Regions from separate parts of the Comamonas sp. UBA7528 genome, predicted to be linked through region 2. Evidence: predicted binding sites of a transcription regulator. Region 2 holds the regulator's gene; each other region holds the start of a gene.

Region 1 (10,625 bases), 140 kb from region 2:
CATGCTGCACTTCGCCTGTGCCCTGGGCCCGGCGCGCCAGCTGGCAGCGCAGCAGCACTTTGCCCTCGCGTTGGTCGATCTGGGTCTGCCGGACGGCAATGGCACGGAACTGATTGGCGAGCTGCGCAGCAGCGACCCTGTCATGGGCATTCTGGTGATCTCCGCCTGGAGCACCAAGGAAGCCATCCTGAACGCCCTGCGCGCCGGTGCCACCGGCTATGTGCTCAAGGAACGCGACGACCTGGAAGTCACCCTCTCCATCCGCAGCGTGCTGCGCGGTGGCGCGCCCATCGACCCGTTTATCGCGCGCCGCGTCATCACCGAATTCCAGCAACAGCAAGCACCGGCCGAGCCCCCAGCCGCCGCGGACTCCGATGCCGTGCTGAGCACACGCGAGATCGACATCCTCAACCAGGTGGCCAGCGGCCTGACCCACCGTGAGATTGCCGAGCGCATGTTCATCTCGCGCCACACCGTGGAAGCCCATGTACGCAACATCTACCGCAAACTGGCAGTCAGCTCGCGCATGCGTGCCGTAAGCGAAGCCCGCGCACGGGGACTGCTGACGCGATGACAGGTTTCGGCGGGCACTGCCTGGCGCGCAGCTCCTGGTGGCTGTGCAGTCTGCTGCTTGCCTGGCTGTGTTGGCTGCCGGCGGCCCATGCCAGTGCCGCCGCCATGGCATGCAACGCCCGGGTCGACAGCATCATGGCAGCCCGTGCGGATACCGATGCCACCCGCCCCCCCAGCCAGGGCTGGGAAACCGTCACCTTGCCGGACAACTGGTCGCGCCGCTGGCCCGGCCACAGCAGCCCGGTCTGGTACCGCATCACCTGGCGCTCGGACTGCCCCTCAACCGAGCCCATTGCCATGATCGTGGATTCCATCAACATGGCCGGCGAGGTCTACAGCAACCAGGATCTGATCTGGCGCGACCACCATCTGCAGGAGCCGCTATCCCGCTCCTGGACCACTGCCCGTACCTGGGTACTGCCCCAATCCTCCCTGCAGCCCCAGGGAAGCAACACCATCTGGGTCCGCGTGGTCGGAGTGCCGGAGCTCAGCCCTGGCCTGGGCGTGGTGGACGTGGGCTCCCCCGACGCCATGCTCGCCAGCCAGCGCCACCATGAATGGAACACCCGCACCCTGTTCCAGCTGAACCTCACCCTGTCCGCCACCCTGGGCATCATGGCGCTGGTGGTGTGGCTGCCGCGGCGCAAGCAAGCTCTGCTGGGCTGGTATGCGCTGGTGTCGCTGTGCTGGGTGCTGTTCGGCAGCAATGTGCTGCTGACCGAGACCTGGCCTTTTCCAGACAGCCTGACCATGGCCCGGGCCAACCACCTGGCCTATATCGGTTTCATTGCCAGCTTCGCGGTGTTCTGCTGGCAGCTGATTGCCAGCCCTTTGTCACGGGTCCAGCTGCAACGCCTGGGCGCGCTGACCCTGGTGGCCTTCGCCGTGGTGGTGGCCAGCCCGGGGTGGTTTCCCATGCAGCGTGCTGCCGATCTCTACACCCTGATCTTCCTGGGCAATACCGTGCTGGTGATCCGCCATGCGTGGCGCACAGGGGAGTTGCAGCACCGGTTCGTGGCCGTCTATCTGCTGCTGATGGTCTCGATGGGCGTGCGCGATCTGCTGGTGGTAGTGGAAATCTGGCCCAGCCGCGATTTCTACAGCGCCTACACCGCCCTGCTGTTCATGCTGCTGTCGGCGGTGCTGATGCGCCGGCGCATTCTGCAGGATGCGCAACGCATCGAGCGCTTCAACCAGGAGCTGAGCGAGACCGTGGCCCGTGCCTGCGACGAGCTGAACACCACACTCTCCCAGGAACATGCGCTGGCACTGGCCAACGCCCATCTGCAGGAACGCCTGCAGCTGGCACAGGACCTGCACGATGGACTGGGCGGGCAGATCGTGCGCTCCATCATGCTGGTGGAGCAAAGCGATGCGCCGCCGTCCAAGGAGCGCTATCTGTCCATGCTCAAGCTGCTGCGCGATGACCTGCGCCAGGTGGTGGACAGCGATGGCAGCATCGGTGCCAACGCACCGACCACGCCCGAGGAATGGACCATTCCGCTGCGCTACCGCTTTGCCACCCTGTTCGACGATCTGGACATGCATTCCGAATGGCTGGCGCCGCCAGTATGGGATACCCCGCCCAGCGCCCTGCAGTGCATGCTGCTGGCCCGGGTGGCCGAGGAAGCGCTGACGAATATCGTCAAACACAGCCAGGCGCGCATGGTGCGGGTCAACCTGCGGTATCCGGATGCGACCCAACTGGTGCTGTGCATCGAGGATGACGGCATCGGTTTTGATGCCCCGACCGCACTGCGCGCCGGCCTGGGCATCGGCATGTCCAGCATGCGGGCGCGCATGGAGCGCATGGGGGGCGCACTGCATGTCCGCTCCCGCCCCGGCAACACCGTGATCGAAGCCTGCCTGCCGCTGGCGGAGCAGGGCGCTGCAGCATCTCTGCCCGTGCCCCGTACATCGGCGCCCTTGCCCATACCGCAAGTGCCAACGCCGTGAAGTACGGCTAACCGCGCTGGAAGCCGCCAGCGTTCAGGCGCAGGCCATCAGCACTCTGGACAACGCCAACTCAGGCTGCATTTTCCGCAGCAACGGCAGCCACCGATGCGGCCTGCGCGACCGGGTGTTGCGGCAGCTTGAAGCGGCTCTGCGCCAATGCCTCCAGCCCGAACTCGGCCAGCAGCTGTTGCAGGCGCTCGGCCGCCGCGCGTTTCTTGTGGCCGGTGTAGCGGGCCACGATCAGCTCGTTCTTCATGCTGTGCTCCCAGCCTACCAGCTCGGTCACCGTCACCTGGTAGCCACTGGCTTCCAGGTACAGGCAGCGCAGCACATTGGTGACCTGGCTGCCGATCTCGCGCGTGTGGATGGGGTGGCGCCACAGTTCGGCCAACGGCGTGCGTGCCAGGCTCAATGCCTTGGTCTGGCGCAGGCAGGCCGCGACTTCGGCCTGGCAGCAGGGCACCAGCACCATGGCCTTGGCCTTTTTCTCCAGGCCGAAGGCAATGGCATCGTCGGTGGCGGTGTCGCAGGCATGCAGGGCCGTGACCACGTCAAAGCGCTCGGGCATGAAGTCGGCCTGGGTGGATTCGGCCACCGACATGTTCAGAAACTCCATGCGCTCGAAGCCCAGATCGGCCGCCAGCTTCTGTGACGCCTCGACCAGCGGTGCGCGGGTCTCGATGCCGTAGATGCGGCCCTGGCCCTGGGCCTTGAAGTAGAGGTCGTACAGGATGAAGCCGAGATACGACTTGCCCGCGCCATGGTCCGCCAGCGTCACGGCGTGATCGTCTGCGCCCAGCTCCTTGAGGAGGGGCTCGATGAACTGGTACAGGTGGTAGACCTGCTTGAGCTTGCGGCGCGAATCCTGGTTGAGCTTGCCGTCGCGCGTGAGGATGTGCAAGGCCTTGAGCAAGGCGATGCTCTGGCCGGGTTTCAGCTCCAGCTGGGCCGCAATGTCCTGGGCCGCCGGCTTGGCCGAGGGGGCGGTGTTCGCGGCGCCCTGGCCTTTCTTGTCGTGCCTGGCCATCAGTTGCCTGCCTTCTGGGGTTCGCCGTGGCCGGCCACCGGGCAGCGTGCGCCCACGTCCAGATCCAGCCAGCCTTCCAGGCCGATGTCTTCCAGCACTTCCATGTTGCGCTCGAAAATCATCTCGGCCTCGGGGAAGGCCTCCACGGCCTTGTCGATGCTCTCCTCACGGATCAGGTGCAGCGTGGGATAGGGTGAACGGTTGGTGCAGTTGGTCACATCGTCCACATCCGTGCCTTCGAACTGAAAGCGCGGATGGAACGAGGCCACTTGCAAAATGCCCCCCAGATCCAGTTCTTCCACCATGGCATCGGCGATTTCCAGGAAGTCGTTGAAGTCCAGGAAATCCTGCAGCGCCTCGGGCAGCATCAGGAGCGTGGTATCGCGCTTTTCGGGGTTGGTCTCGGCCAGGGCTTCCAGCTCGCGGTGCAGGTCATTGGCCACACCTTCGGCATCGGTGGCCTGGCTGACGACGTAGTGGATCTGGCCCTTCACATGCACGCCCTTGGCAAAGGGACACAGGTTCAGGCCGATCACGGCCCGCTCCAGCCAGCGCACGGTGTCGGCGATCACCATGTCTTCGGGAAAGGATGGCTGGTCTGCGTCGGTCTGGATGGTGGTATCGGTCATGTGGGCCCCAAAAAGCAAATGGGGGCGCAACGCCCCCTCTCTCTCATCGATTCTGTGGCGCGAATTCTATCGGGCTGCCGCTCTTGCGTGCACGGTGCGGACTTTGCGCTGACGCAAAGCCCGAGCACACCGGTATACGGCACCCGGTTCGGCTGCCTGATTCTGGTGGCAGCAGCGTATCTGTGACTCCTCCGGCTGCAAGCGTAACGCTTTGCAGCGTTTCAGACCAGCAGGCGTTTTCCGGTCAGCCGTTCGTGCTGGTGGGCGGCATAGCGGTCGGTCATGCCCGCCACGAAATCCGCCACAGCACGGGCACGCCCGGCTTCACTTGCAGCAGCCTGGGCCTTGGTGGCATGGCGCGGCTTCATTTCCTGCGGGCGGGCCAGGTAGAGGGAGAACAGGTCCTGGACCACCGTCTGCGCATGGTCCATGGTCTGTGTGACTTCGGCATGACGGTAGAGGTTGCGGAACAGAAACTGTTTCAGCGCGTGGCTTTCCCTGGCCATGTCCACGCTGAAGGCCACCAGTTTTTCCGGATGGGCGCGCACCGCAGCCACACTGCCTACCCCCGCCGCGGCAATCCGCTGCCGGGTGGTGGCAATCACGTCATACACTTGGTCGCTGAGCATGCGACGGATGGTTTCGTACAGCAGGCGGCGCTGGTGCTCGGCCTGGGCCAGCTGCGGGTGCTGGGCCAACGCCTGGGCATGGTAGCGGGCCACCAGAGGGACCGTCAGCAGTTGCTCCCAGGTGATGTAGCCGGAACGCAGACCGTCGTCCACATCGTGTGCGTTGTAGGCAATGGCATCGGCCAGATTGCACAGCTGGGCCTCCAGCGAAGGCTGGCCACCCTGCAGAAAGCGCGCCGCCACGCCACCCGGCTCCTGTGCCTCCAGCTTCTGGGCATTGGCCTGTGAACAGTGCTTGAGGATGCCTTCGCGGGCCTCGAAGGTCAGGTTCAGCCCGTCGAAGTCGGGATAGCGCTCCTCGAGCTGGTCCACTACGCGCAGGCTCTGCAGATTGTGCTCAAAGCCGCCCCAGGGCCGCATGCAGGCGTTGAGCATGTCCTGGCCGGCATGGCCGAAGGGAGTGTGGCCCAGGTCATGGGCCAGACAGATGGCCTCCACCAGGTCTTCATTCAGGCCCAGCGGACGGGCGATGGAGCGGCCCAGCTGCGCCACCTCCAGCGAATGGGTAAGCCGCGTGCGGAACAGATCCCCTTCGTGGTTCAGAAACACCTGGGTCTTGTAGACCAGGCGGCGAAAGGCACTAGAGTGGACGATGCGATCCCGGTCACGCTGGTGGTCGCTGCGCGTGGGCGCCGCCACCTCCGCAAAACGCCTGCCCCGTGTATGAGCCGGGTCGCATGCCCAAGGGGCCAGTGCCTGCATCGCCATCCACCACTCCTCTGTTCAGAGACATCACAGCCGCTCACGGCACTGCCAGCCGCCGCGCAGCCCCCTCCCCCGCCAGCGTGTCAGGCGGGTGCGCAGCACCGGTCAATGACCTGGCGCACCAGGGCATCTGGTGCGCCGCGCATGGTGGCTTTGCCCGGGCCGTCGATCAGCACAAAGCGGATCTCGCCCGCCTCGGCCTTTTTGTCCACCCGCATATGTTCCAGGTAGGCGCCGGCGTTATCCTGCGCGTCCAGCACGGCACCCCGCGTGGGCAGGCCGGCGCGTTCGATCAAGCGGGTCAGGCGTGCCACAAAGGCCGCGTCCACCATACCCAGTTCCTGCGACAGCTGGGCCGCCATCACCATGCCGGCCCCCACGCCTTCGCCGTGCAGCCAGTTGCCGTAGCCCATGCCCGCTTCGATGGCGTGGCCAAAGGTGTGGCCAAAATTCAGCACCGCGCGCAGACCGGCTTCCTTCTCGTCCTGGCTGACCACCCAGGCCTTGATCTCCACGCTGCGCTTGACGGCGTGGGCCATGGCCGCGCGGTCACCGGCACGCAGACGGTCAATGTTCGACTCCAGCCACTCGAAGAACGCCATATCGGCAATCGGGCCGTACTTGATGACTTCGGCCAGCCCGGCCGACAGCTCGCGCGCAGGCAGGCTGTCGAGCGAAGCCAGATCGCACACCACCAGCTGCGGCTGGTAGAAAGCGCCGACCATGTTCTTGCCCAGCGGGTGGTTGATGGCGGTTTTGCCGCCCACGCTGGAATCCACCTGCGACAGCAACGTGGTGGGCAGCTGCACAAAGGGCACGCCGCGCATATAGCTGGCGGCGGCAAAACCCGTCATGTCGCCAATCACACCGCCCCCCAGCGCAAACAGCACGGTCTTGCGGTCGCAGCCATGCTGCAGCAGGGCGTCAAAAACCAGATTCAGCGTCTGCCAGTCCTTGTAGGCCTCGCCATCCGGCAGTTCCACCACATGCACCTGCGGGTAGCGCCCCGCCAGCGCGACACGCACCTGCTGCAGGTACAGCGGCGCCACGGTGGTGTTGGTCACGATCAGCGCACTGGCCGCCTTGGGCAAAGCGGCATAGGTGGCGGCATCGCCCAACAGACCGGCGGCAATGCGGATCGGGTAGCTGCGCTCTCCCAGATCAATGTGCACGGTGGCCTGGTCGGCCGTGGCAGAGGCGAAAGGGACAAGCGGGGCAGCGGAGGTCATGCGGGCAGGAAGTCAGAAATCGGGAAAGGTCTGCGCCCAAGTGTAGGGCAGCCGGCAGGCCAAGGCATCGCGGACCGGGTGGTACACCCACGGCAGAGGCGATGGCCTCTTGCGGACATGAAAAAACCCGCAGGCCTTGCGGCGTGCGGGTTGTGTCGGTCTGGGACGGGCAGGGCCTGCGCCCCACCCTTGTCACAGCGGTCAACAGGCAATTACATGCCCATGCCACCCATGCCGCCCATGCCGCCCATGCCACCCATGTCGGGAGCACCAGCGCCTTCGGCCTTGGGGGCGTCAGCGATCATGCACTCGGTGGTCAGCAGCAGCGAAGCCACGGAAGCAGCGTTTTGCAGCGCGGTACGGGTCACCTTGGTGGGATCCAGGATACCCATTTCCAGCATGTCGCCGTAGGTGTCGTTGGCAGCGTTGAAACCGAAGTTGCCTTGGCCCTTCAGCACCGAGTCCACCACCACCGAGGGTTCGCCACCGGCGTTGGACACGATTTCGCGCAGAGGGGCTTCCACGGCCTTCAGCACCAGCTTGATACCGGCGTCTTGCTCGGCATTGCCGGTGGACAGAGCGCCCACGGCTTGCTTGGCGCGCAGCAGGGCCACGCCACCACCAGCCACGATGCCTTCTTCCACAGCAGCGCGGGTGGCGTGCAGGGCGTCTTCCACGCGGGCCTTCTTTTCCTTCATTTCGACTTCGGTGGCAGCGCCGACCTTGATCACGGCCACGCCGCCGGCCAGCTTGGCCACGCGTTCTTGCAGCTTTTCACGGTCGTAGTCGCTGGTCGCTTCTTCGATCTGCAGGCGGATTTGCTTGACGCGGGCTTCGATTTCAGCAGCTTGGCCAGCACCATCGATGATGGTGGTGTTTTCCTTGCCGATTTCGACGCGTTGGGCTTGGCCCAGGTCTTCCAGGGTCACCTTGTCCAGGGTCAGGCCGACTTCCTCGGCGATCACCTTGCCGCCCGTCAGGATGGCGATGTCTTCCAGCATGGCCTTGCGACGGTCGCCGAAGCCAGGAGCCTTGACAGCCACGACCTTCAGGATGCCGCGGATGGTGTTCACCACCAGGGTCGCCAGGGCTTCGCCTTCGACGTCTTCGGCAATGATCAGCAGGGGACGGCCAGCCTTGGCAACTTGCTCCAGGGTGGGCAGCAGGTCACGGATGTTGCTGATCTTCTTGTCGAACAGCAGCACGAAGGGGTTGTCCAGAATCGCGGCTTGCTTTTCGGGGTTGTTGATGAAGTAGGGCGACAGGTAGCCGCGGTCGAATTGCATGCCTTCCACGACATCCAGTTCGTTGGCCAGGGACTTGCCTTCTTCCACGGTGATCACGCCTTCCTTGCCGACCTTGTCCATGGCTTGGGCAATGATTTCGCCCACGTCGGAGTCGGAGTTGGCGGAAATGGTGCCGACTTGGGCGATTTCCTTGGAAGTGGTGGTGGCCTTGGATTGCTTCTTCAGCTCTTCCACCAGGGCGGCGACAGCCTTGTCGATACCGCGCTTCAGGTCCATGGGGTTCAGACCGGCGGCCACGTACTTGGAGCCTTCACGCACGATGGCCTGGGCCAGCACGGTGGCGGTGGTGGTGCCGTCACCGGCGATGTCGTTGGTCTTGGAAGCCACTTCCTTCACGAGCTGGGCGCCCATGTTCTGCAGCTTGTCCTTCAGTTCGATTTCCTTGGCCACGGACACGCCGTCCTTGGTCACGGTGGGGGCGCCGAAGGAGCGCTCTAGCACCACATTGCGGCCCTTGGGGCCCAGGGTCACTTTGACGGCATTGGCCAGAATGTTCACGCCTTCGACCATGCGTGCACGTGCTTCACCACCGAAAACTACGTCTTTTGCTGCCATGTTTGGCTCCTACAAATGGGTTCAATTTGGCTGTTTCAGCCCATCCAATGTGCTGAAACCGCTATGAATTTGAAAGTTTGGATGCTGGGGGCTGGTGTCTTGGCTTCGGGCCTGTGCCCTTTACCTTACGGAGCAAGGGGCCTGCGACACCGGTAAATCACTGCGTGATTTACTGCTCAACGACTGCGAACAGATCGTCTTCCTTCATCACCAGCAGCTCATTGCCGTCAACCTTGACGGTCTGGCCGGAGTACTTGCCAAACAGCACGCGGTCACCGACCTTCACGTTCAGAGCGATTTGTTCGCCCTTGTCGTTGCGCTTGCCAGGGCCCACTGCCAGCACTTCGCCTTGGTCAGGCTTTTCGGCGGCGTTGTCAGGGATATAAATGCCCGAAGCCGTCTTGGTTTCGTTCTCAAGGCGCTTGACGATCACGCGGTCGTGCAGAGGACGCAGGTTCATTCACTTCTCCTAGAAATCAACAAAGTGGATTTATCCGTTCCACGCTGCGCTAGGTCAGCGTGGCTAAACAGGCGAGGGACCGTGCTTGTTAGCACTCAACCCCTACGAGTGCTAATAATAAGGCGAAATCGCCAGCTTTCAAGTGCCAAGGTTGCTCGAAAAGCAGGGTTACTGTGGAACGCTGCTGCGGCAGAACGTCATTTGACTTTCTTTCCGGTGTCCCTCGACTTTCGCTTTGCACCACCCTGCCCGGGGCCTGGGCAAGGCCTTCCAACCTCTGAATATGTGCTTCGGCGTCAGCGCCAGCAACTGCTGCAGCAGCCTGACCACCGATCCAGACACCGTGCGCTGTTCTACCGTCTGGTGACGGCGCAAGCCAGTCGTTACTTGGTAACGCATGCCCGTGTGCCCGCTCTCTCTTCCGCCCATCGCCCACAGTGCTGCGTGTCCTGGATCCAGACAGTACCGTGCGACCCAGGCCATGGCTTTGGCGGGCGGCGCCGCCCGCCTCTACGCCCAAGATGCCGCCCAAACCTAAGCGATCCATTTAAAACAAACACTTAGGCGCAACGCAAAACGACTGTCCCGTGGTGTCCCGTACCGCCAAGGCACTCTCGCTGGCGTGGCACGTCACTTTGCTTGCGATATTTCTGCAGGCTCACGCCCTGTGTGGAGCAGGGTTGGTGAAGCAGCTCCGCTCAGGCCGCCACCGGCTCGAAGGTCTTGCCGCAAGGATCGATGCGGATGCCCGGCTTGAGCTTGGACCAGGGCAGGTTTTCCAGCACCATAGGCATCGATCCAGGCGCGGTTGCCACAATGATTTCGCGCGCGATCGGCGTGTAGTCGGCGCGAAAATGGACCGCACTTTTCACCACAAGAATGTCCTGAGCAGTGGGCTCAATGCCAACCACACGGAACATGGCCTGGTCGGCCATCTGCACCTTTTGCGATGCGACGACGATGCGCACCCCATCAATGCGCAGGCACGCACAGGCTCCCAGATCCAGCTTGAAGCCCCGGTAGTACGGGCCCGTCGCATCGACCTTGCCGTCGGAGGTTTTCTCGACCAGGAATTCGGCTTCGAACGGCACATCGCCTCGCACACCCGACTTTCCTCCCAACGACAGGCGCACACGTGCGCCTTCGCCGACCTCATGTGCCTTGGCCGCAGAAGCCGCATCGACGATCAGTCCAATCGCCGCGTTCTGCGCCTTGCTCGCCACCAGTGCGTGCAGCATGCCGGTGGAGTCAGAGTTGCTGCCTGCACCGGGATTGTCCTGCGCGTCGGCGATGATGGTGGGCTTGCCACTGCCTGCATGCGCCATGGCGTAGTGCACGGCTTCTGCCGGTGCATAGAGCTTGCCCGCAAAGTGCGACTCTGCCGCGAGTGCGGCCTGCGCAAGCGGTGCCAGCAGTGCGTCAGCATGTGCCTGTGTGTCTGCATAGGCCCAGAGCACGGGAGAGCACTCTTCAAAGTCAGCGGCCGGAAAACCGG
Region 2 (10,625 bases):
TGGCGACCTGGTGCTGCCTCGTCGCACCAGCTACATGCCCTTGGGCGTGGAGTCGGATAACGGTACATACCACTTCCGAATCGTCGAGTCGTACATGACGTTGCTGGACCCGCCGCTCCCTGGCTATTTACCCATTTGGGCTCATGGCGTGCGTTTTGCCTTCCGCGCGGCAGTGGTCCCTGACCAATTTCCTCGTTTGATGGAAGGCGACATCATCGAGCTGCGCAACACGGGAACCTACGAAATCCTGACCGACTTCCCCCACTCCGGCGAAGGTGCAATCGTGACTCGTGTGTTCTGTCGTGCTGGCACCCCCGAGTACAAGTCCTGCCGCGGCAGCCTTCCCGTGGTCGGCCGCTCTCCACGTCCTGCCGGCCAAACCGGCACGGCTTTCAAGCCCAGTGTGAAGGACTATGCGCCACTCACGTTCTCTCGCTGGTACGACGACAACGGCAAGGCCATGCGCCCATTCCCTGCCGCCTTCCCAGCGGGCTTTGAGCCCTTACCCGCTATTCCTGCCGGTGTGCGTGAAGGTGGCTTAGCACCTGAAGAAGACAAGAGCGTCCGCCGCAACCCCGTATAAAACGCATCGCTATACGAGTCATTCCATCCACCGACTTTTCGGAGAAAGCAATGACTCAACGCCCGCACTTGTATGTGTTCAAACCCGGTCGCACTCTGCCTCCTGGTCGCTCAGCGAATCGCGACTACATGACGACTATCGCAATCTCGCACGCGGAGTACCACGCCCTGCTCAAGCTGTGCGGAGGCGCCGACTGCGTACTTCGCGACCTGGCCCGCGAAGTGTCCCTCAGCCTCGCCGCGCCCGCTCCTGGCAAGTCGTGGACAGACACCGTCCGCCCTGAGCTGTTCAAAGCCGCCTGGGCTCACGACGCGGCAGAGCAGGCTCACGCGGATGCGAACAACGCAGCTCATGCTGCTTAAAAAGGGCCCGTCTTATTGCTCAGTACGCAGTGAGGCATTCCTGATAGTAATTCGCTCGCCATTCGACGACAGCTGCACGACGCAGTTTGTCGTCGAATCAACAAAGACACTATCTACTATTTCGCAGAACTTCTCTCTTGAGCAAGAAAGGTCAGGAGCCATGTCAGCTAAGGTTCCTGCGAGGTAATCAGGTAGCCTGATAAGCGCATCGAAACGATTCTTCCCTGTTTTATCCGGCAATTCGAACATGATTTTTGGTATCTCTACTCTAATGTGGCCCTCCGCATCACGAGTTAAGCCAGGCCGGTTCGAAGCCATTAATGCGAAGTAGAAGTACGCCAAGTCATACACTACTGTATCATTGTGCTCAATGAGCTTATCCCGGTCAGAAATCCATCGGATATATCCAGCTCCCGTCGATTCAGTCACTAATGAAAACATGATTGCGGCAAATGCCGCCGCAAGATGAATTTGACGCGATAGCCTTGCATTCGGCTGCTTTCGGGTCAGGTCTTTCCCGAATACGCGCAGACGTTGAAGCGCTTCGTCGAAGTACTTGGGGTCCACTGAACTGCTTGCATGAGAGTTGTTCCGAAAGATTTCTATCGTTTCAGAGGAATCGGGAATAAAGTCCACCATGTCCTCGACACGTAAGTAATCCCGTAGCAATGACGACTCCTGGTCTATGACAAAAGACACGCTAAAAGTTATGGGCTGTGGGCACGTCAAATACTGAATCAAGCCGAGGGGTGCGCTCTGGACTTTCTTAAGGTCTCGGGGTACTGCCGCCGAAATATATTTAATGATGTTCTCGGTTTTATCGTGATTTGCAATGACGACAAATGAAAAAACATCGTTATTCTTTTCTTTATCACCGATGCAGTAGTCCGACACAATTGTCCAGGGCATTCCCGGCGGGTAGCCCGCGAACCACTGCGTCATAGATTCCCTCATTTTCTTTGTAGCGTTCTCAAGCAGCGGCAGCAAATCAATCACAAATCTCTCCTTTTTTGGCCCCCTTGAGCGTCATTTTCGCGCAGAACAGAGAACCTCCAAGGCTACGTATAAAACGCATCGCTATACGTGTCATCACTACCCAACTTTGGAGACAAAAATGAAGCAAGCAAAGATGACTCGTATTGACGTTCTGCAAGCGCGTATCACAGCGATGCAAGAGGAGATTGCGCAGCTGCATGGGCTGCAGAAGAAGCAGTTCAACTTCCCGATGCGCTGCACGGAAGCGACTGTGAATGCTGCGCTCGAGGCAGCTGGATGTGAGCGCCGGGTGCGGAAGACGTTCGTGGCCGGTGGGGTTTGGGCCTTCGTGGTGCTGGAGCCGAACGGCGCCCCGGGCTTCATGCACTACAAGACTGCGAAGCTCGCATTCGAGAACATCGTTCGCCACGCTTGAAGGGGATGCGCCCCTGGGCCGCCCGCCTCGTCTGACTACTGCTTAGGCAGCAGCCAGACGAGACGGGCTTAGCTCTGCCAATTTCGGAGAACGCACAGACCCCGATAGCTTCGCTTCCGGGGTCTACGCTTTTTGGGCACTGCGAAGGTTGAGGGTGCGCGAGTTTCTCGGCGAAGCGGAAACCCTGGTGCATGGACTTCCGGAACCCATTCACCAAAAAGGTGTCACGAGTCAAGAACAGTCCAACTAAGTTGCCAAAAATACAACTCAACATAACAAAAAGCGATGCCTCCAAAAGGAAAGCATCGCTCTTTTCTTGTCTTGCATGCTACGCATTCCGCAGCATCAAAACATTGATGGTAGGGCCTCCCGGAGTCGAACCGGGCACCAACGGATTATGAGTCCGCTGCTCTAACCGACATGAGCTAAGGCCCCAAGTCATCGTAAAACGATAACACCAAAACTTCAAAGCATGGTGAGAAACCTAAGCACCTCAGGCTTCTGACCCACTTTTTTATACGGTGGAAAAATAATGGAAAAGAACCCTTTTCTACACCACCTCAAACACCGCAATACTCTTTAAAATCAATCACTTGCAAGACATCAAGTTGTTTGGGCGGAGCTATTATGAGTCCTCTGCTCTAACCAACTGAGCTAACGCCCCTTGCCAGCCCGGCGCATGGCAGGGCGCACGCATTGTAACGGCTTAGCGCCGGCTGCTCAGCGCATTGGTGACCAGCTTGGAGGTGATGTCCACAATCTGGATCATCCGGTCGTAGTGCATGCGCGTGGGGCCGATCACGCCCAGCGTGCCCACAATCTGGCCGTCCACCTCGTAAGGCGCGCTGACCACGGACAGCTCCTCGAAGGGCACAACCTGGCTTTCGCCGCCAATGAAGATGCGCACACCTTCGGCCTGGCTGGAGAAATCCAGCAGCCGCAGGATCTGGGTCTTTTGCTCGAACAGTTCGAACGCCTTGCGCAGATTGCCCATGTCGCTGGAGAAATCGCTTACCGACAGCAGATTGCGCTCGCCCGAGATGATGACCTGCTCCTGGGGCTGGGGGTTCATGGCCTCGGCGCTGACATTGACCGCCGCCTGCATCAGGTTGGCCACCTCGGTGCGCAGGCGCTCCACTTCGGACTGCATGCGCTCGCGCACCTGCTCGATGGCCAGACCGGCGTAGTGCGCGTTCAGGAAGTTGGACGCTTCCAGCAGTTGCGAGCCCGAAAAATCATGGTCGGTGAAGATGACGCGGTTCTGCACATCGCCTTCCGGCGACACGATGATGACCAGCACGCGCCGCTCGGAGAGCTTCACGAACTCGATGTGCTTGAACACCGAGCTGCGCCGCGGCGCCATCACCACACCGACAAACTGCGACAGGCTGGACAGCATGTTGGCGGCGTTCGCAATCACCTTCTGCGGTTGTTCCGGCACCAGTTCCTGCGCAGGCAGCATGTCGCGGCTCACGGTCAGCATGGTGTCCACAAACAGCCGGTAGCCCTTGGCGGTGGGCACGCGGCCTGCGGAGGTGTGGGGGCTGACGATCAGGCCCAGTTCCTCCAGATCCGCCATCACATTGCGGATGGTGGCCGGCGACAGTTCCAGGCCGGAGGCGCGCGACAGCGTGCGCGACCCCACAGGCTGGCCGTCGGCAATGTAGCGCTCGACCAGCGCTTTCAACAACAACTTGGAACGATCATCGAGCATGGAACGATTTTAATGATGTAATTTCCCTTATGACGTCCAAGTTTCGCCATGTAGCCCTGATCGGAAAGTACCGTGTCGCTTCCCCCACGGGCCTTCCCCAGGACAGCCCGCGCCAGGCCCTGGAAGATATTGCAGCTTTTCTGACCACCCAGGGCTGTGAAGTGATTGTGGAAGCCGAGACCGCCTTGCACATGGGTCTGCCCGCACAGTACCGCAGTCTGGATGTGGACGCCCTGGGGCAAGCCTGCGATCTGGCCCTGGTCATGGGCGGCGACGGCACCATGCTGGGCGTCAGCCGCCACCTGTCACGCTACGGCACGCCGCTGATCGGCATCAACCAAGGGCGCCTGGGCTTTGTCACCGACATCCCGCTGGATGAGAACTTCCAGCCCACGCTGCAAGCCATGCTGGAAGGCTGCTACGAAGAAGACAGCCGCCCGCTGATCGAAGCCCGCGTGATGCGGGGCGATGAATGCGTGTTCGAGGCCCTGGCCATGAACGATGTGGTCGTCAACCGGGGCAGCACCTCGGGCATGGTGGAGTTGCGGGTGGAGGTGGATGGCCGTTTCGTCTCCAACCAACGTGCCGACGGCCTGATCGTGGCCACACCTACCGGCTCGACCGCCTATGCGCTGTCGGTGGGCGGTCCGCTGCTGCATCCGTCCGTGGGCGCCTGGGTGATGGCCCCCATTGCCCCCCACACCCTGTCCAACCGCCCCATCGTGCTGCCCGACCAGGGCGAAGTCATGATCGAGGTGGTGGGCGGACGCGACATCAGCGCCAATTTCGATATGCAGTCGCTGGCCTCGCTGCGCCACGGAGACCGCATCTATGTGCGCCGTGCGCTCCATGGCATCCGTTTTCTGCATCCCCTGGGCTGGAACTACTACGCCACGCTGCGCAAGAAACTGGGCTGGAACGAAGGGGGCACCTGAGCCATGGCCCTCAAACGCATTGCACTGCGCGACTTTGTCATCGTGCAGGCGCTGGACCTGGACCTGCACGCCGGCTTCACGGTGCTGACGGGCGAAACCGGCGCCGGCAAATCCATTCTGATCGACGCTCTGCAGCTGGTGCTGGGCAGCCGTGCCGATGTCGGCGTGGTGCGCGAAGGCACGCCCCAGGCCGATATCACCGCCGAATTCGACTGCCCGCCCCACCTGTCCCAGTGGCTGGACGAAGGCGGCTTTGCCCAGGAAGACAGCCTGCTGCTGCGCCGCGTGATCGATGCCCAGGGCCGCAGCCGCGCCTGGATCAACGGCGCACCGGCCACAGCCACCCAGTTGCGCCACCTGGGCGATGCGCTGCTGGACATCCACGGCCAGCACGCCTGGCAAAGCCTAACCCGGCCCGAAGCCGTGCGCGAGCTGCTGGATGCCTACGCCGGCGTGGACGCCCAATCGCTGCGCGCCCACTGGGCCGCCTGGCGTGCCGCGCACAAGAACCTGGAACATGCTCTGGCCGCCCAGGACACGCTGCAGCGCGAACGTGAACGCCTGCAGTGGCAGATTGGCGAGCTGGACAAACTCAGCCCCGGCACCGATGAATGGGAAGAGCTGAACACCCAGCACACCCGTCTGTCCCACGCTCAGAGCCTGCTGGAAACCGCTCTGGGCACACTGCATCTGCTGGAAGACGATGAAACCGGCATCACCAGCCCGCTGACCCGCGCCCACAGCACGCTCCAGCACCAGGAACACCTGGAGCCCGAATTCCTGGCGATTGCCGATGTGCTGGCTTCCAGCCTGGCCCAGGTCAACGATGCCCGCCACAGCCTGCACAGCTATCTGCGCCGCACCGAGCTGGACCCCGAACGCCTGGCAGAACTGGACAGTCGCCTGACGCTGTGGATGCAGCTGGCGCGCCGCTACAAGCGCACGCCGCAAGAGCTGCCCGGTCTGCTGCAATCCTGGCGCGACGAACTGCGCCAGCTGGATGCCGTGGTCGATGTGGGCCGGCTGCGCCAGCTGGAACAGCAGGCACACGAGGCCTACCAGGCCGCCGCACGCGCCCTGTCGCTGCAGCGCGCCAAGGCCGCACCCAAGCTCTCGCGCGCCATCACCCAGGCCATGCAGGGCCTGGGCATGCAGGGCGGCAAATTCGCCGTGCAGTTGGACAAGCTGGAAGAACCCACACCCAGCGGCCTGGATGGCGTGCAGTTTCTGGTGGCCGGTCACCCGGGCGCCACACCGCGCCCGATTGGCAAAGTGGCTTCGGGCGGCGAGCTGTCCCGGCTGTCGCTGGCGATTGCCGTCACCACCAGCCAGCTGGGCCAGGCCGGCACCCTGATTTTTGACGAGGTGGACTCCGGCGTAGGCGGCGCCGTGGCCGAGACCGTGGGCAAGCTGATGCGCGCCCTGGGCCGCGACCGCCAGGTGCTGGCCGTCACCCACCTGCCCCAGGTCGCCGCCTGCGCCGACCAGCACTATGTGGTCAGCAAGCGGCGCGACAAGAGCGCCACCACCAGCTCGGTCACCCCCGTGCAGCAGCAGGCCCGGGTGCAGGAAGTGGCCCGCATGCTCGGCGGCGAGCGCCTGTCCGACACCACGCTGGCACATGCCCGGGAAATGCTGGCCCAGGCCCATGTGGGCTGATCGCCTATAGTGGAGCGCTGTAAGGAGACGTATCGCGCTATGGCCCTGGAAGTTGTACTCATCACCGGCATGTCCGGCTCCGGAAAGTCCGTTGCCCTGCACGCACTGGAAGATGCGGGCTATTACTGCGTGGACAACCTCCCGCCCGAGCTGCTGGGCCCGCTGACCCAGCTGGAGCCCAGCCGTTATGGGCACAAGGTGGCCGTGGCCATGGACGCGCGCAGCCCCAAGGGCCTGCCGTTGCTGCCCGAGCAACTGACCGCCCTCAAGGCGCGTGGTGCCGTGGTGCATTCCATCTTTCTGGACGCCTCCACCGGCACGCTGGTGCGCCGCTTTTCCGAAACCCGCCGCCGCCACCCGCTCTCGCGCCAGGACACGGACGGCGCACGCCTGGCCCTGGTGCAAACCATCGAGGACGAACGCGAACTGCTGGGCCCGCTGCGCGAGAGCGCGCACGTGATCGACACCAGCAATCTGCGCTCCGCCCAGCTGCAAAGCTATGTGAAGAGCCTGATCTCGGTCCCGCCAGGGCAGATGACGCTGGTGTTCCAGTCCTTTGGCTTCAAGCACGGCCTGCCGGTGGATGCCGACTATGTGTTTGACGTCCGCATGCTGCCCAACCCCTACTATGAGCAGGAGCTGCGCCCCCTGACCGGCATGGACCAGCCGGTGATGGACTATCTGCGCCAGTCACCCGATGTGCAGCGCATGCAGGCCCACATCATCCAGTTTCTGGACCACTGGTTGGACATGCTGAACCAGAACCACCGCAGCTATGTGACGGTGGCCATTGGCTGCACCGGCGGCCAGCACCGCTCGGTCTATCTGGTGGAGCAACTGGCCAACCATTACCTGGGCCAGTGGACCACCTTGCGCCGCCACCGCGAAATGGACCAGCGCCGCCATTGAGAATGGGCACAGCAGGTGGCGTGCAGCGGCCTGCACGCCACCCACCGTACACCGCTCCGGCTCGGCTTATTCCAGGCTTTCCAGCAAGCGCCGCACCGGCGCCGGCAACCCCAGGCCGGGCCACGCCCGCGGGCTGAACCACGCGCCCCCCGCAGCCCAGTCACCGGCCACCGCAGGGCGATCCCCTTCCAGCTGTACCACCACCGGGTGCAAGAAGAGATCGCGGTGGGTCAGCACATGCAGCACAGCTGGCAAATCCTGGCGGGACTGCACGGCTCCCAGTCCGGCGACGGCCGCATCCACGCCGTCCACGGCAGCCTCCCAGGCAGGCTGTGCATACAGACCGGCCCAGATACCGCTGGACGGGCGGCGCTGCAGCCAGGTGTGGCCTGCGGCATCCCGCAACACCAGCAACCACCAGGCCTGCGTGCTGCGCTTGGTCTTGCGCGTCTTGACCGGGTAATCCTGCGGATTGCCCTGGGCGGCAGCCTGGCACAGCACCTGCACGGGGCAGATCAGGCAGTTGGGGCTGCGCGGCAGGCAGACGGTGGCCCCCAGGTCCATCAGGCCCTGGGTATAGCGCGGCATCTGCACCTGCAGGTCGTCAGTGGGCAGCAGGTCTTCGGCCAAGGCCCACAGGGTTTTCTCGTTCCGGGATACCGACAGGTCGTCGCCAAACGCCAGCACCCGGGTCAGCACCCGTTTGACGTTGGCATCCAGAATCGCGGCCCGCTCTCCAAAGCAGAAGCCCGAGATGGCGGCGGCCGTTGACCGTCCAATGCCCGGCAGCGTGGCCAGTTGCACCGCGGTGCGCGGAAATTGCCCGCCAAAGTCGCGTACCACGGCCTGGGCGCATTTGTGCAGATTGCGCGCCCGGCTGTAATAGCCCAGGCCGCTCCACAGCGCCAGCACCGCATCCTCATGCGCAGCCGCCAGGCTGGCCACATCGGGAAACTGCTGCAAGAACCGGTCGTAGTAGCCCAGCACCGTGGTGACTTGGGTCTGCTGCAGCATGATTTCGGACAGCCACACGCGGTAGGGGTCGCGGGTCTGCTGCCAGGGAAGGTGGTTGCGGCCATGGCTGGCCTGCCACTGCACCACAGCGGAGGCAAGGGACAAAGAAGAAGTGGTCACGCGTGGGAAAGTAGGTGTGTGGGCTGGCAGCGTTCCGGCACAGACCCGGTGCTGCTGCATGGCCCATATTCATGGCTCCAGCTGCTCAGCACCATCTCACCAGCGGCTTCGCCCGCTGGGGAAGGCATCACCTCGCACCTGACAGGTGCAAGGACACTGGCGCTACGCTGACAGCGGGAGCCATTGTGCGGCAAGCGCTGCACGGCTGCTGCGGCTGGCCCATTCGGGCCGCAAAGCCCCGCTTGGCGATCGGCCACCGGCTAGCAGCTACCGGCCAAGGCTACTTCTGGCAGTGCGCGCAGAAGTAGGTGCTGCGCTGGCCCTGGCGCAGCATGCGGATCGGGCGGCCACAGCCCACGCAAGGCTGGCCCTCGCGCCCATAGACCTTGGCCTGCAGCTGGAAGTGGCCCGGCATGCCGTCGGCACTGGAAAAGTCCCGCAAGGTCGTCCCCCCCTGGGCCACGGCCAGTGCCAGCACTTCGCGGATGCCGTCAAACAGGCGCCGCACCTTGCGCGGGCCGACCTCCCTGGCCGGCAACTGGGGGTCGATGCGCGCCAGAAACAGTACTTCCGAAGCATAGATATTGCCCACCCCCACCACCAGCTTGCCCCCTAGCAGCAGCTGCTTGATCGGCGTGCGGCTGGCCTGTAGCCCGGCGGCAAAGCGCTCGAGGCGGAAGGACGCCGGGTCCAGCGGCTCCATGCCCAGGCCATCCAGCAGCTTGTGCGCCAGCGGGTCTTCCTCGCCGGTCACATGCACCACGGCGCCAAAGCGGCGCGGGTCGTGCAGCCGCAGCATGCCTTGGTCGGTCTGCATGTCAAAGTGGTCGTGCACGCCGGCAGCCCCCTGCTCTGGCGCAAAACGCAGGCTGCCCGACATGCCCAGGTGCAGCAGCAGCATGCCCGCGTCCAGATCCACCAACAGATACTTGCCGCGGCGACGCACCTCCTGCACCACGCGCCCGGCCAGTGCCTGGGGTTCCACGCCCAAAGGCCAGCGCAAAGGCTTGCCCATGCGCACGCTCTGAACCCGCGCCCCGACGATGGCATCGCGAAAGCTGCGGCGTGTGACTTCAACCTCGGGCAATTCAGGCATGGGCAGATAGAGACAAAGGGGTGTTGGCTTGGATTATTATGGGTTGATGCAGCTTCACTTCCGCCCTCTGCACTTGCCCCTCGCCCTTGCCTTGCTTCTGGGGTCGCACGCCGTGCTTGCCCAGGGCCGGCCAGCGACGCCCAAGGCAGCCGCCGCCCCCTCCGCAGCCCAGCCCGAAACCAGTGCCGAAGAGCTGTCGGCCGAGCTGTTCTACGAAATTCTGGTGGGCGAAATGGCCGCAGGCCAGGGCGACATGGTCAATGCCATGGCCCTGATGCTGGAAGCGGCGCGCCAATCGGGCAGCGAACAGCTGTACCGCCGCGCCACCGAGCTGGGCCTGCAGTCGCGCTCCGGTGACCGTGCACTGTCGGCCGCGCAGGAATGGAAGCACGCCTTTCCCCAGTCACGCGACGCCAACCGCTATGTGCTGCAACTGCTGCTGGCACTGAACCGTGTCTCCGAAAGCCTGCAGCCGCTGCAGCAGGAAATCGCCTTCACCCCGGCCGCCTCCAAACCGGCCTCCTTTCTGGCCATTGCCCAGCTGTACAGCCGGGTTTCGGACAAGTCCCTGGCCGCAGCCGTGGTGGAGCAGGCACTGGCCAAGGAACTGCGCAAGCCCGACACCGGACCGGCCGCCTGGGCCACAGTCGGCCACCTGCGCATCGTCGCCGGGCAAAAGGAACTGGCACTGGACGCCGCGCGCAAGTCGCACGCCATGGCCCCGGACAACGGCGCCGCCGCCCTGCTGGCCCTGGAGCTGATGGAAGCCGACATGCCCGAAGCCGAGCCGCTGGTGCAGGGCTATCTGAAGCATTCGCCTTC
Region 3 (10,625 bases), on a different contig from region 2:
ACCCGCTGCTCCAGCTCATCCAGATGGGCCATGGCCACGGCCAAGGCCTTATCGCGTGCGCCGCCCAGCAAGGCGTTGATGATCTCCTGGTGCTCGCGGGGAGCACATACGGTCGCGGCCACACTGTCAAACAAGGCCTTGTACAACTCCGTAGTGCTCACCAGGCGTTGCATGTATGACAGCAACTCCTCGCTACCCGCCATGTGTGCCAGCACCAGATGGAACTCACCGGCCAGCCGGATAGAGTCTGCCCGGCGCCCATCCTCCATCGCCTGGTATTCCGCTTGCACATGACGCTGCAGCGCCTCTGTCTGCACAGCGTTCAACTGGCCGCACAGGCTGGTCACCAGACCTGCCTCGACAATGCGGCGCGCACGGTAGATGCTGCGCATCTCCTCGACCGTCGGGTTGGGCACAAAGGCCCCCCGGTTGTGCTCCAGCACCAGTCGCTTTTCAGCCCCCAAGCGGGTAAACACCTTGCGTACGGCACCCCGGGTGCAGTCCAGCGCCTCGGCCAGCGCGCGCTCGCGCAAGGGCGTGCCGGGACGCAGCTTGCCGCTCAGCAGCGCCCGCGAAATCGCCTCATAGACACGTTCGTCCACACTGACTGTGCCATCGGCTACAGGCTCTTCGCTGGGGACATGGGGAGCAAGGCGGCGGGAAGAGGCGGACATGGACAGCACAAAGACAACAGGCTTGAAATCTTAGCGGCACGGGCACCCCGCGTTCAAGTCAGGGGACCCGCCGTCGCCAGGCATCAGGGTTTACGCGCAATACCTGCACAAATATGAGTCTCACCCAAAATTTTGGTTAACCAAAATATAAAATTTGATTAACCATTGTATTGAACCAGCTCATACCAATGGGGAGAGACATGCCATATCAGCGGACGTTCTGCGTCGCCTGTCGGGCACTTGTCGGCCTGAGTCTTTTCTCTGTTCCCTAGAAAGTTTTCACCCATGGCGCAACTTCCCGCTTTTCCTCTCAAAGCCCTGGCGGCCCTGTCGCTGGCTGGTGCATCCGCCTTCGCCCACGCCGCGTGGCCGGACCGCCCCATCACCCTGGTGGTGGGTTTCACCGCCGGCGGATCGGCCGACACGCTGGCGCGCACGATCGCCGAGCCGCTGTCCCGCCGTCTGGGCGTGCCGGTGATTGTGGATAACGTGGCCGGCGCTGGCGGCACCATCGCCACCCAGCGTGTGGTGCGCGCCAAGCCAGACGGCAACACCATCATCCTGGCGTCCAACAGCGAAATCGTGCTGGCCCGCCACTTCAACAGCGCCATTGCCTACGATGGCACCAAGGACCTGCGCCCGGTCACACTGGTGGGCGTCATGCCCATGGTGCTGGTCGCCGGCCCCAAGGTGCCTGTCACCTCGGTCGAGGCCATGCTCGCGCGCGCCAAGACCCAGGCAGGTGCCGACACCTTTGCGTCCTCCGGCATTGGCACGGCCTTGCACATTGCCGGTGAAATGCTGAACCAGCAGGCCAAGGTGTCGATACAGCACGTCCCCTACAAGGGCGGCGTACCCATGCTGACCGACATCATCGGCGGCAATGTGGATTACGGCTACTTCATGGTGCCTTCGGTGCTGGGTTTCCTCAAAGAGGGCAAGGTCAAGCCACTGGGCACCACCTCGAAGACCCACTGTGAAGTCCTGAAGGGCATCCCCGCCATGTCGGCCAGCAAGGCACTGCCCAACTATGACTTCGGCGTATGGACCGGCATCTTCGCCCCCAAGGGTGTCGCGGAGACCGTGGTGACACGCCTGAACACCGAGATCAATGCAGCGATGCGCGAACCCCAAGTCATCAAAATGCTGGACCAGGCCTGCATTGGCCAATCGGGCGGCACGCCCGCTGAGTTCGCCAAGCTGATCCTGGCAGACGCCCAGAAGATGCGCCAGATCGCAACGCCCGAAATCGGTGCCGTGCGATAGGCTCCATCCCTACAGGAAACATTCAACGTGAGCACTTCCAGCCTTTTACTGCAGAACGTTCGCCCCATGGGCGAGCCAGCCTGCGACCTGTTGATCGAGCAAGGCCGTATCGCGGCCATGGGCACCTCGCTGAACACACCCGAAGGTACCGAGCGCATCGACGGCGGGGGCCAACTGCTACTGCCCGGCCTGATCGAATCCCACACCCACCTGGACAAGACACTCTGGGGCCAGGACTGGTACGTCAACGAGGTGGGCAACCAGTTGGTCGACAAGATCAACAACGAGCGCACCTACCGCGCCCAAACGCGGCACGACAGTGCGAGCCAGTCGCTGCGCATGGCACGCGAGTTTCTCGCGTTGGGCACCACGCGCATCCGCAGTCACGCCGACGTGGATACGGACATTGGCACCCAGCATGTGGCGGGCCTGCTGCAGACCCGCGCGGACATGGCGCCCTGGCAAGATATTCAGGTGGTGGCTTTCCCACAATCGGGCCTGCTGCAGCGCAAGGGCACGGCACAGCTGCTGGATGCATCCCTGGCCATGGGGGCGGACGTGCTGGGCGGTCTGGACCCCTGTGCCATCGACCTGGACCCGGCCCAATCGCTGAACGTGCTGTTCGAGATCGCCGAGCGCCACAACAAGCCGCTCGACATCCACCTGCACGAGCCCGGCGACATGGGCGCCTTCTCGCTCCAGCTGATCTTGGACCGTACCGAAGCACACGGCCTGCACAACAAGGTGGTGATCAGCCACGGCTTCTGCCTGGGCGATGTGAGCGATGCCCAGCGCAGCGCGCTGCTGGCGCGCATGGCCAAACTGGGTGTGTCGCTGGTCACCAGTGCGCCGCCTTCGCGCAGCGTGCCGCCGCTGGGTGCCTGCCAGCGCGCGGGCGTGCCCATGGCTGGCGGCAACGACGGTATCCGCGATACCTGGTCGCCCTACGGCCGCCCTGACATGCTGGAACGCGCCATGTTCATCGGCATGCGCTACAACTTGCGCCGCGACGATGAAGTCGAGCAAGCGCTGCACTGCGTCACCCACGCAGGTGCCACGGTCTGTGGCTTCGCCGACTATGGCCTCACACCCGGAAGCCGAGCCGATCTGGTGCTGGTGCCCGCCCAGACGCCCGCCCACGCCGTGGCCGCCCGCCCCGTTCGCTCACTGGTCATCGCCCACGGTCAGATCGTGGCGCGCGAGGGCAGCTTGCTGCTGGAGTAACCGGAATCAGAAGCCCCGCCCCCACGGACGTGCTTCTGTAGCTTCCGCCCCCCAAATCACGCAATGAAATCGAGCAATCGCTTTCATTGAAAATCTCTTAGACAGGGACAAACCCGGTCTGTCTTTTAAGCAGGGTATGTCCAAGTGCCCCGCTGCGGGCACTTGGACATACTTTTCGCAAGGGCTTCACCGCACCGCCCTGCGGCAGGAAGTGCACACTCAGCCGCCAGGGCCGCCGCCCCGGCATTCCAGGCACCAGCCATGAAATCTTGATAAAACAATGATTTACAAGGCTTTATACGTGCCACGCACTGGCGCCCTCCAAATCCAGTACAAATCCTGTGACGGTGTACGGAGCCTGCGACAACTTGTCACGACCCCTGGCCCTACATCGCGGGAACTTATGCCTTAGCACTCAGTCATAGAGAGTGCTAATATGGATTTATGGAAGAAAGGATCAATGCAATGACTACACAGACGGGCACCCTTACGGCTGCAACGGCTCTGGCACCTGCGAATCCTTGGGCTCTGGTGCCGCCGCTGGGCAATCTGGATGCTTACATCTCCGCTGTAAACCGCCTGCCCATGCTCACCCAAGAGGAAGAGCAGGACTATGCGCGCAAGCTCAAAGAACACAACGACCTGGATGCCGCCGGGCGCCTGATCATGTCCCATCTGCGCCTGGTGGTATCCATCTCGCGCCAGTACATGGGCTATGGCCTGCCCCACAGCGACCTGATCCAGGAAGGCAATGTGGGCCTGATGAAGGCGGTCAAGCGTTTTGACCCCGACCAGAACGTGCGTCTGGTCAGCTACGCCATGCACTGGATCAAAGCCGAGATCCACGAGTACATCCTGAAGAACTGGCGCATGGTGAAGGTGGCCACCACCAAGGCCCAGCGCAAGCTGTTCTTCAACCTGCGCTCGATGAAGCAAGAGCTCAAGGCGGATGCCGCCATCGAAACCGGCGACAACACCTTCCGCGACACGCTGACCGCACAGGAGATCGACTCCGTCGCCGCCAGACTGAACGTCAAGCGCGAGGAAGTGATGGAGATGGAAACCCGCCTGTCGGGTGGCGACGTGCTGCTGGACCCTTCGCCCAGCGACGACGATGACAAGGCCTTCGGCCCCATCTCCTACCTGACCGACGGCGCCCACGAGCCCACAGCCATGATCGAATCGCGCCAGCGCGATGTGATGGCCACCGACGGCATTGCCCAGGCGCTGGAGGCGCTGGACGACCGCAGCCGCCACATTGTGGAAGAGCGTTGGCTGAAGGTGAACGATGACGGCTCCGGCGGCATGACGCTGCACGAGCTGGCAGCCGTGTACGGCGTGAGTGCCGAACGCATCCGCCAGATCGAAGTGGCCGCCATGAAGAAAATGAAGAAGGCGCTGGCCGAGTTTGCATAAACCCGGCCAAAACCGCACAGTGCCACACAGGCACTGCGCCCATGGCTGCCCTGCAGCCTCCTGAAACCCGGATAATTTCCGGGTTTTTTATTGCCCGCCGTCACGCCGTCCGCGCAGGCAGCTATCACTTTGCATTGGGAGAAGCCATGACCGAATCCACCCGCTCCACGCTGTGCCGCCGCAGCCTGATGAGCCTGGCCTGCGCGGCCGCCCTGGGCTGCAGCGTGGGCGCGGTCCAGGCCGAGCAGTGGCCCAGCAAGCCCCTGCACCTGATCGTCGGCTTCCCCGCAGGCTCTTCCCCCGACCTGACGGCCCGGGCGCTGGCCGAACCGCTGGAAAAAGCCCTGGGCCAGACCATCATTGTGGAAAACAAGGTGGGCGCGGGCGGCAACATTGCTGCCGAAGCCGTGGCCAAGGCCACGGACGGCCACACGTTCAGCGTGATGATCAACGGCAATATGACCATTGCCAAGCTGCTGAACCCCGCCGTGCGCTACGACCCGGTGAAGGACCTGCAGCCCGTCAGCCTGATCGGCGTGGCGCCACTGGTGCTGGCGGCACCGGCCAATGCCCCGGACGGCAAGGCCTTCTTCGCGGCCGGTGCCGCGGCTGGCAGCAAGTGGAGCTATGGCTCGCCCGGCGTGGGCACTGTGGGCCACCTGGGCATGGAACTGCTCAAGAGCCGCTCCGCGTTGCGGCCCGAACATGTGCCCTATGCCGGCTACCCCCAGGTGTACCAGGGTCTGCAAGGCGGCGATCTGCAGCTGTCCATGCTGCCGCCCGCGCTGGCCATGCAGCAGATCCAGGCCGGCAAGCTGCGCGGCATTGGCGTGACCTCGGCGGCCCGCAGCCCGCTGGCCCCCGGCCTGCCCAGCCTGAAGGAGCTGGGCGTGCAGAACTTTGACCTGGAAATCTGGAACGCTGTGGCCGCCCCCAAGGCCATGCCACGCGCCCATGTGGACAAGCTGGCCGCCGCCGTCAGCGCCATCGTGCGCACCCCGGACATGCGCGCCAAGCTGGCAGTCCAGGGCTGGCAGGTGGTGGGCAGCAGCCCGGAAGGCCTGTCCAACCGCATCCAGCAGGATGTGAAGGCCCTGGGCACCATCATCCGCGAACAAGGCATTCGCGGCCAGTAAGCGCTGCGCGGCCGCAGGGCCTGGCAGCCATGGGCGGATCGCCCACAAAAAAAGGAGGCCTGGGCCTCCTTTTTTCACGCCGTGCATTCCGCCACGCATGCCGGTGGCCCTGAAGGCCGCTGCATCTACACACGCCTTTGTCAGGCCGCTTCCAGGGCCCGGACTTCCAGGGTCTGCAACGCCTGGCGCTGGCGTGGGATGAACACCGCCGCTGCGCCGTGCAGGCGCTGGGCCTGCAGCGCCAGCACATCGCTGAGCTGGGCACTTTCCTCGGCCATGCCGCGGTTCTGCTCGCTCAGGTCACGCAAATGGGCCACGGCGTCGCTGATCTGCGCACTGCCGGCCGCCTGCACATGGGTCTGCTCCAGGATACGGCCCATGGACTGGGCCAGGCTGTCGATGCCTTCCACCACCGAATGCATGGTGATGCGTGCCGTCTGGGCGGCAGCGTGGCCCTGCTCCACCTGCTGGCGTGAACCCTGGATCAGGTTCTTGATGTCCCGCGCGGCCTGGGCGCTTTGCTGCGACAGCTGACGCACCTCCGCCGCCACCACGGCAAAGCCTTTGCCATGCTCTCCCGCCCGCGCGGCTTCCACGGCCGCATTCAGCGCCAGCAGATTGGTCTGGAAGGCAATGCCATCGATCATGCCCACGATGTCGGCCACCTTCTTGCTGGAGACATCAATGCCCTGCATGGCCTGGACCAGCTGGTCGACGCAGCTCTGGCCCTGGCTCACGCCCTGCACGCCTTCGCGCGCCTGCACCATGGCAGCCTCGGCCAGGCTCTGGGTTCCGGCAATCGTCTGCCCCAGCTGCGCCAGCGCTTGCGCCGCCTGCTCCAGATCGGTCGACGCCTGCTGGGTGCGCTGCGCCAGCTGCACATTGCCGGTCTGCAGGGATCCGGCGCAAGCACTGACCTGCTCGGCCTTGCCTTCGATATCACTGACGAGGGAACGCATGTTCAGCCCCGCCTGCTCCACACTGCGCATCAGGCTGCCGACTTCATCGCGCCGGCTCAGGAACAGCGACTGCGCACTTTCCCCGCTGGCCACCTGGCGCGCCTGGCGCAGCACGGCGTGCAGCGGCCAGACCAGGTGGCGCCCCATCCACAGCAAGCCGCCCAGCGCGCATGATGCCCAGCCCAGCGCCATGGCCAGCAGGATCGTGCTGTGGACGCCCAGGGCGGCCCCCAGACCCAGCGCCACGCCCCACAGCAGCATGGCCGCGGCACCGGTGCAGAGCTTGGTGGTAGCCGACACAAAGTGCAAGCGGCTCCACCAGGCACGCCAACCCTGCGGGAATACATAGCCGCGGCGCACCTGCAACTGGTGGTTGCCGCTGTTGAGCAGGTCATACAGCGCCTGCTGGGCCTGGGTTTCCTGCGCCGTGGGCTTGGTGCGCACCGACAGATAGCCAATCGTCTTGCCGCCCGCCTGGATGGGGCTGGCATTGGCCCGCACCCAGTAGAAATCGCCGTTCTTGCAGCGGTTCTTGACCACGGCCGTCCAGCTGGCGCCGTGCTTCAAGGTATCCCACATGTCGGCGAACAGAATGGCCGGGGTATCCGGGTGGCGGATGATGTTGTGGGGCTGCTGCTGCAGCTCCTCGAAGCTGTATCCGCAGGTGCTCAAAAAGGCGTCATTGGCATAGATGATGTTGCCTTTGAGATCGGTGGCAGACAGCAGCGTATCGCCATCCTGCAACTGGTGCTCCACGGCGGTGACCGGCAGATTGATGCGCATAAACCCCCTTCGCTTTGTTGCTTTGCGGGTGGATGCGGCGCTCACGGCAGTCCACCGAAGAGGTGCAATATGCGGAGCCGTCCCACGTGCCCGGTTGATAAAAATCAACACCACCGCGCAATGCATAGCGAATACCAATCTCTGGGGATGCGCTATCGTGGCATGCACGCCGCAGGTATTGACCTGCGGCAAGATGCCCTTGACCTGATGCCGCTACCAGCGGCATCAGCCCTTATTTTTCGGCCAGCAGCACCTGGGCATCGGCCACCAGCGGCTGGGCGCCAGCGCCGTAGCGGTGGTAGGCGCGCAGGCGGCCCTGGGGGTCGTACATGTACAGGCCGGCCGTGTGGTCCAGCGTGTAGGCGCCGGGGACCTTGCCTTCCACCTTGCGGAAGAACACCTTGAAGTCCTTGGCCACGGCCGCCACCTGCTCGGGGGTGCCGGTCAGCGCCACCATGCCGGGGTCGAAATTGCCCACATAGGCCTTGAGCACTTCCGGCGTATCGCGTTCCGGATCCAGGGAGACAAACACCCCTTGCAGCTTGTCACCCTGGGCGCCCAGCATCTGCTTGACCTCCACCAGTTCCTGCAGGGTGGTGGGGCACACATCGGGGCACTGGGTGTAGCCAAAGAACACCACGGTCACCTTGCCGGCGAAATCCTTGATGGAGCGCAGCTTGCCGTCGGCGTCGGGCAGCGGGAAGTCCTTGGCGTATTCGGCCCCCGTCACATCCACGCCCTGCAGCTTGACTTCCTGCTGGCGCGAGCAACCCGCCAGCCCCAGGCCCATGCCGGCCACCAGCCCAGTGGCCAGCAGGCCTTGCAGCATCCGTCGTTTGTCCATCCTGATCCCTCTCGCAATGGGCGGGGTCAGCGCACAACCCGTCACACGGGGCATGGCTGGTGGACCCACCATGAAAATACAAAACGCTGCGTGCGGCCACCACCACCGTTGCGGCAGGCGGCGCACCCAGCCTGGATGGCAAATCCTAACCCGAGGGTCGCACCATGCAGCGCCATGGTGCACATTTCCGGAGAGACTGGCTGCTGCGCAAGGGTTTGGGCCGCAGCAGGCCACCCCGGTTCAGCGCCCCGGCTGGTCCCAGGAGGAAGAGGCCCGCAGCAAGCGCTCCAGATCGCGCTTGGCACGGCCGGCGCTGCTGCGCTCCATGCCTGCGGGCAGGCGCATCATCCAGTGGCCTTGGGGGTCCACGATGTACAGATGGTCCTCCAGCGCGTGGCCCGCCTCGGGCTGCAACCATTGCGCCACCTGCGCACGCGGCAGGCGCAGCGCGCTGCCCTGCTCCAGGGCCGGCCGCAGGGCCGCATCGGGCTGCACCGCATCGCTCACCAGCCAGACCCAGTCCAGGCGCTCCTTCTCGCGTCCCAGGCTCTCGCGCAGCTGGCGCTGCAGGTACAGATGCTCAGCACAGCGGCCTTCGCAGGCGCCGCCGGCCACGCTGACCAGCAGCCACTGCCCTTGCAGGCTGGCCAGCGGCACGGTACTGCCGTCCAGGCGCTGCCCCTGCACACCATCGGGCATGGGGTGCTGCGGATCGATCAGCGTGCCAAAGCTGCTGCGTCCTTCGGGACGGACCACGTAATAGGTGAAGTAGGACGCGATCACAGGGGCCGCGCAGACCAGCAGCACGGCCAGCATCTTCCAGCGGCCGCTGCGGGTGCGCGCCGGCTCGGGTACGCCGGCCTCCGGCAGGCTGTGCACGGTCAGGCCCAAAGGCTGGGGAGCAGACGATTCAGGGGGCATGGGCAGCATCAAAAGAGGGACGGCGCAGCGGCCGCAGGATCTGGAACCACAGGTACAGCAGTGCAACCAGCGCACACAGACCGAACCACTGGAAAGCATAGCCGTAGTGCTTGGACACCCCGGCATCCGGAACCGGCCATTGGCGCAGCAGGCCTTCGGAGGCGGCGCCGGTCTGCACCACGCTCCACGGAAGCAAAGCCAGACCCGTCTGCTGCGCATAGGCCGGCAGATCCAGGTTCTGGCGGATACGCGCAACGTCGGCAACGCCCGGCTCTGCCCCTAGCGCATACAGCTGCGAGGGCGCTGCAGCGATGCGGCCTCGCACCTGCACCAGACCTTCTGGGGTGGCAATGGGCGGCAGGGCCGTGCGGTCCAGGAAATTGCGCGGCACCCAGCCGCGCTGCACCACCACGGCACCGCCTCCCTCCAGCAGCAACGGGGTCAGCACATAAAAACCTGGCCGGCCCTGCATCTGGCGGTTGTCCAGGTAGACGGTGTGTGCGGCCTGCCAGCGCCCGGTCAGCTGTACGGGCCGGTGCAACCAGCCCGACGGCTCGGCAGCATGATCCGCAGCGGCCCGCAGTGCCGGCCAGTCGGTATTGCGCAGCACAGGCTGCGCGGACTGCAGCGCGATGGCGGCCTGCAAGGCCTCTTTCTGCGCCGCGCGGTCCAGCTGCCACCCGCCCAGTCGTGCCGTCAGGGCCATGCACAGCACTGCGGCGAGCAGTACCACCCATCCACGTATTCCCTTGGGAAGCCACCTCACACTCACCCGATAATGCCTTTCATGGGATACCTTGTTGCACTGGCCTTTCTGGCCATCATCGCCAGCCTGGGAACGGCCCTGTTCTTCATGCTGCGCAAGGACGACGACACGCCGTCGGACAGCGAACGCGGCCGCCGCATGGCGCGTGCGCTGGCAGTGCGCGTGGGCCTGTCGATCGCCCTGTTCCTCTGCCTGCTGCTGGCCTGGAAACTGGGGTACATCCAGCCCACCGGCTTGCCCTTGCGTTCGTAGGCACCGCCAGGGGACTGTGCCACCATCGCTGCGCAAAGCAGCGCTGCCAGACCCCGCAGCCCCGCCATTCTGAGGACACCATCCCTTCAGCCGGCTGACAGCCCCGGCACGGACAGCACCTTCGGGCCCAGCCACCGGCAGGGCAATCGCCCTGCCTGGTTCCAACTCACATCCAGTACACCAGCACGTAGAGGAACAGCCACACCACGTCCACAAAGTGCCAGTACCAGGCCGCCCCCTCAAAGCCGAAGTGGCGCTGGGCCGAAAAATGGCCGCTGTGCAGGCGCAAGGTGATCACCAGCAGCATCAGCATGCCCACAAACACGTGGAAGCCGTGGAAGCCCGTCAGCAGGTAGAAGGTGGAGCCGTAGATGCCGGAGTTGA

Evidence for each region. The regulator HrcA, encoded in region 2, represses chaperone genes, less so after heat shock. The targets are predictions, from matches to a motif close to TTAGCACTCNNNNNNNNNGAGTGCTAA.
Region 1: a site for HrcA is predicted at 9,219-9,245, ahead of groES (co-chaperone GroES). Genes of this name have one in related genera too.
Region 3: a site for HrcA is predicted at 3,573-3,599, ahead of rpoH (RNA polymerase sigma factor RpoH). Genes of this name have one in related genera too.

The regions. Positions count from the first base shown of each region.
Region 1 is NZ_DLMU01000005.1:235,017-245,641, forward strand. Features, by position in the region: gene B3349_RS06990 (response regulator transcription factor) at 1-574, shown strand, start outside; gene B3349_RS06995 (sensor histidine kinase) at 571-2,529, shown strand; gene B3349_RS07000 (class I SAM-dependent methyltransferase) at 2,600-3,556, opposite strand; gene B3349_RS07005 (DUF1415 domain-containing protein) at 3,556-4,185, opposite strand; gene B3349_RS07010 (deoxyguanosinetriphosphate triphosphohydrolase) at 4,407-5,582, opposite strand; gene aroB (3-dehydroquinate synthase) at 5,663-6,808, opposite strand; gene groL (chaperonin GroEL) at 7,021-8,670, opposite strand; gene groES (co-chaperone GroES) at 8,840-9,130, opposite strand; gene B3349_RS07030 (M81 family metallopeptidase) at 9,829-10,625, opposite strand, start outside.
Region 2 is NZ_DLMU01000005.1:90,237-100,861, forward strand. Features, by position in the region: gene B3349_RS06255 (hypothetical protein) at 1-583, shown strand, start outside; gene B3349_RS06260 (hypothetical protein) at 958-1,941, opposite strand; gene B3349_RS06265 (hypothetical protein) at 2,060-2,356, shown strand; tRNA gene B3349_RS06270 (tRNA-Ile) at 2,714-2,791, opposite strand; gene hrcA (heat-inducible transcriptional repressor HrcA) at 3,063-4,070, opposite strand; gene B3349_RS06280 (NAD kinase) at 4,100-5,005, shown strand; gene recN (DNA repair protein RecN) at 5,009-6,664, shown strand; gene rapZ (RNase adapter RapZ) at 6,704-7,573, shown strand; gene mutY (A/G-specific adenine glycosylase) at 7,640-8,707, opposite strand; gene mutM (bifunctional DNA-formamidopyrimidine glycosylase/DNA-(apurinic or apyrimidinic site) lyase) at 8,988-9,803, opposite strand; gene B3349_RS06305 (tetratricopeptide repeat protein) at 9,877-10,625, shown strand, end outside.
Region 3 is NZ_DLMU01000008.1:128,644-139,268, reverse strand. Features, by position in the region: gene B3349_RS09590 (GntR family transcriptional regulator) at 1-674, opposite strand, end outside; gene B3349_RS09585 (Bug family tripartite tricarboxylate transporter substrate binding protein) at 960-1,940, shown strand; gene B3349_RS09580 (amidohydrolase family protein) at 1,968-3,164, shown strand; gene rpoH (RNA polymerase sigma factor RpoH) at 3,630-4,580, shown strand; gene B3349_RS09570 (Bug family tripartite tricarboxylate transporter substrate binding protein) at 4,727-5,716, shown strand; gene B3349_RS09565 (methyl-accepting chemotaxis protein) at 5,857-7,458, opposite strand; gene B3349_RS09560 (SCO family protein) at 7,691-8,302, opposite strand; gene B3349_RS09555 (SCO family protein) at 8,543-9,232, opposite strand; gene B3349_RS09550 (SURF1 family protein) at 9,213-9,929, opposite strand; gene B3349_RS09545 (twin transmembrane helix small protein) at 10,011-10,241, shown strand; gene B3349_RS09540 (cytochrome c oxidase subunit 3) at 10,408-10,625, opposite strand, start outside.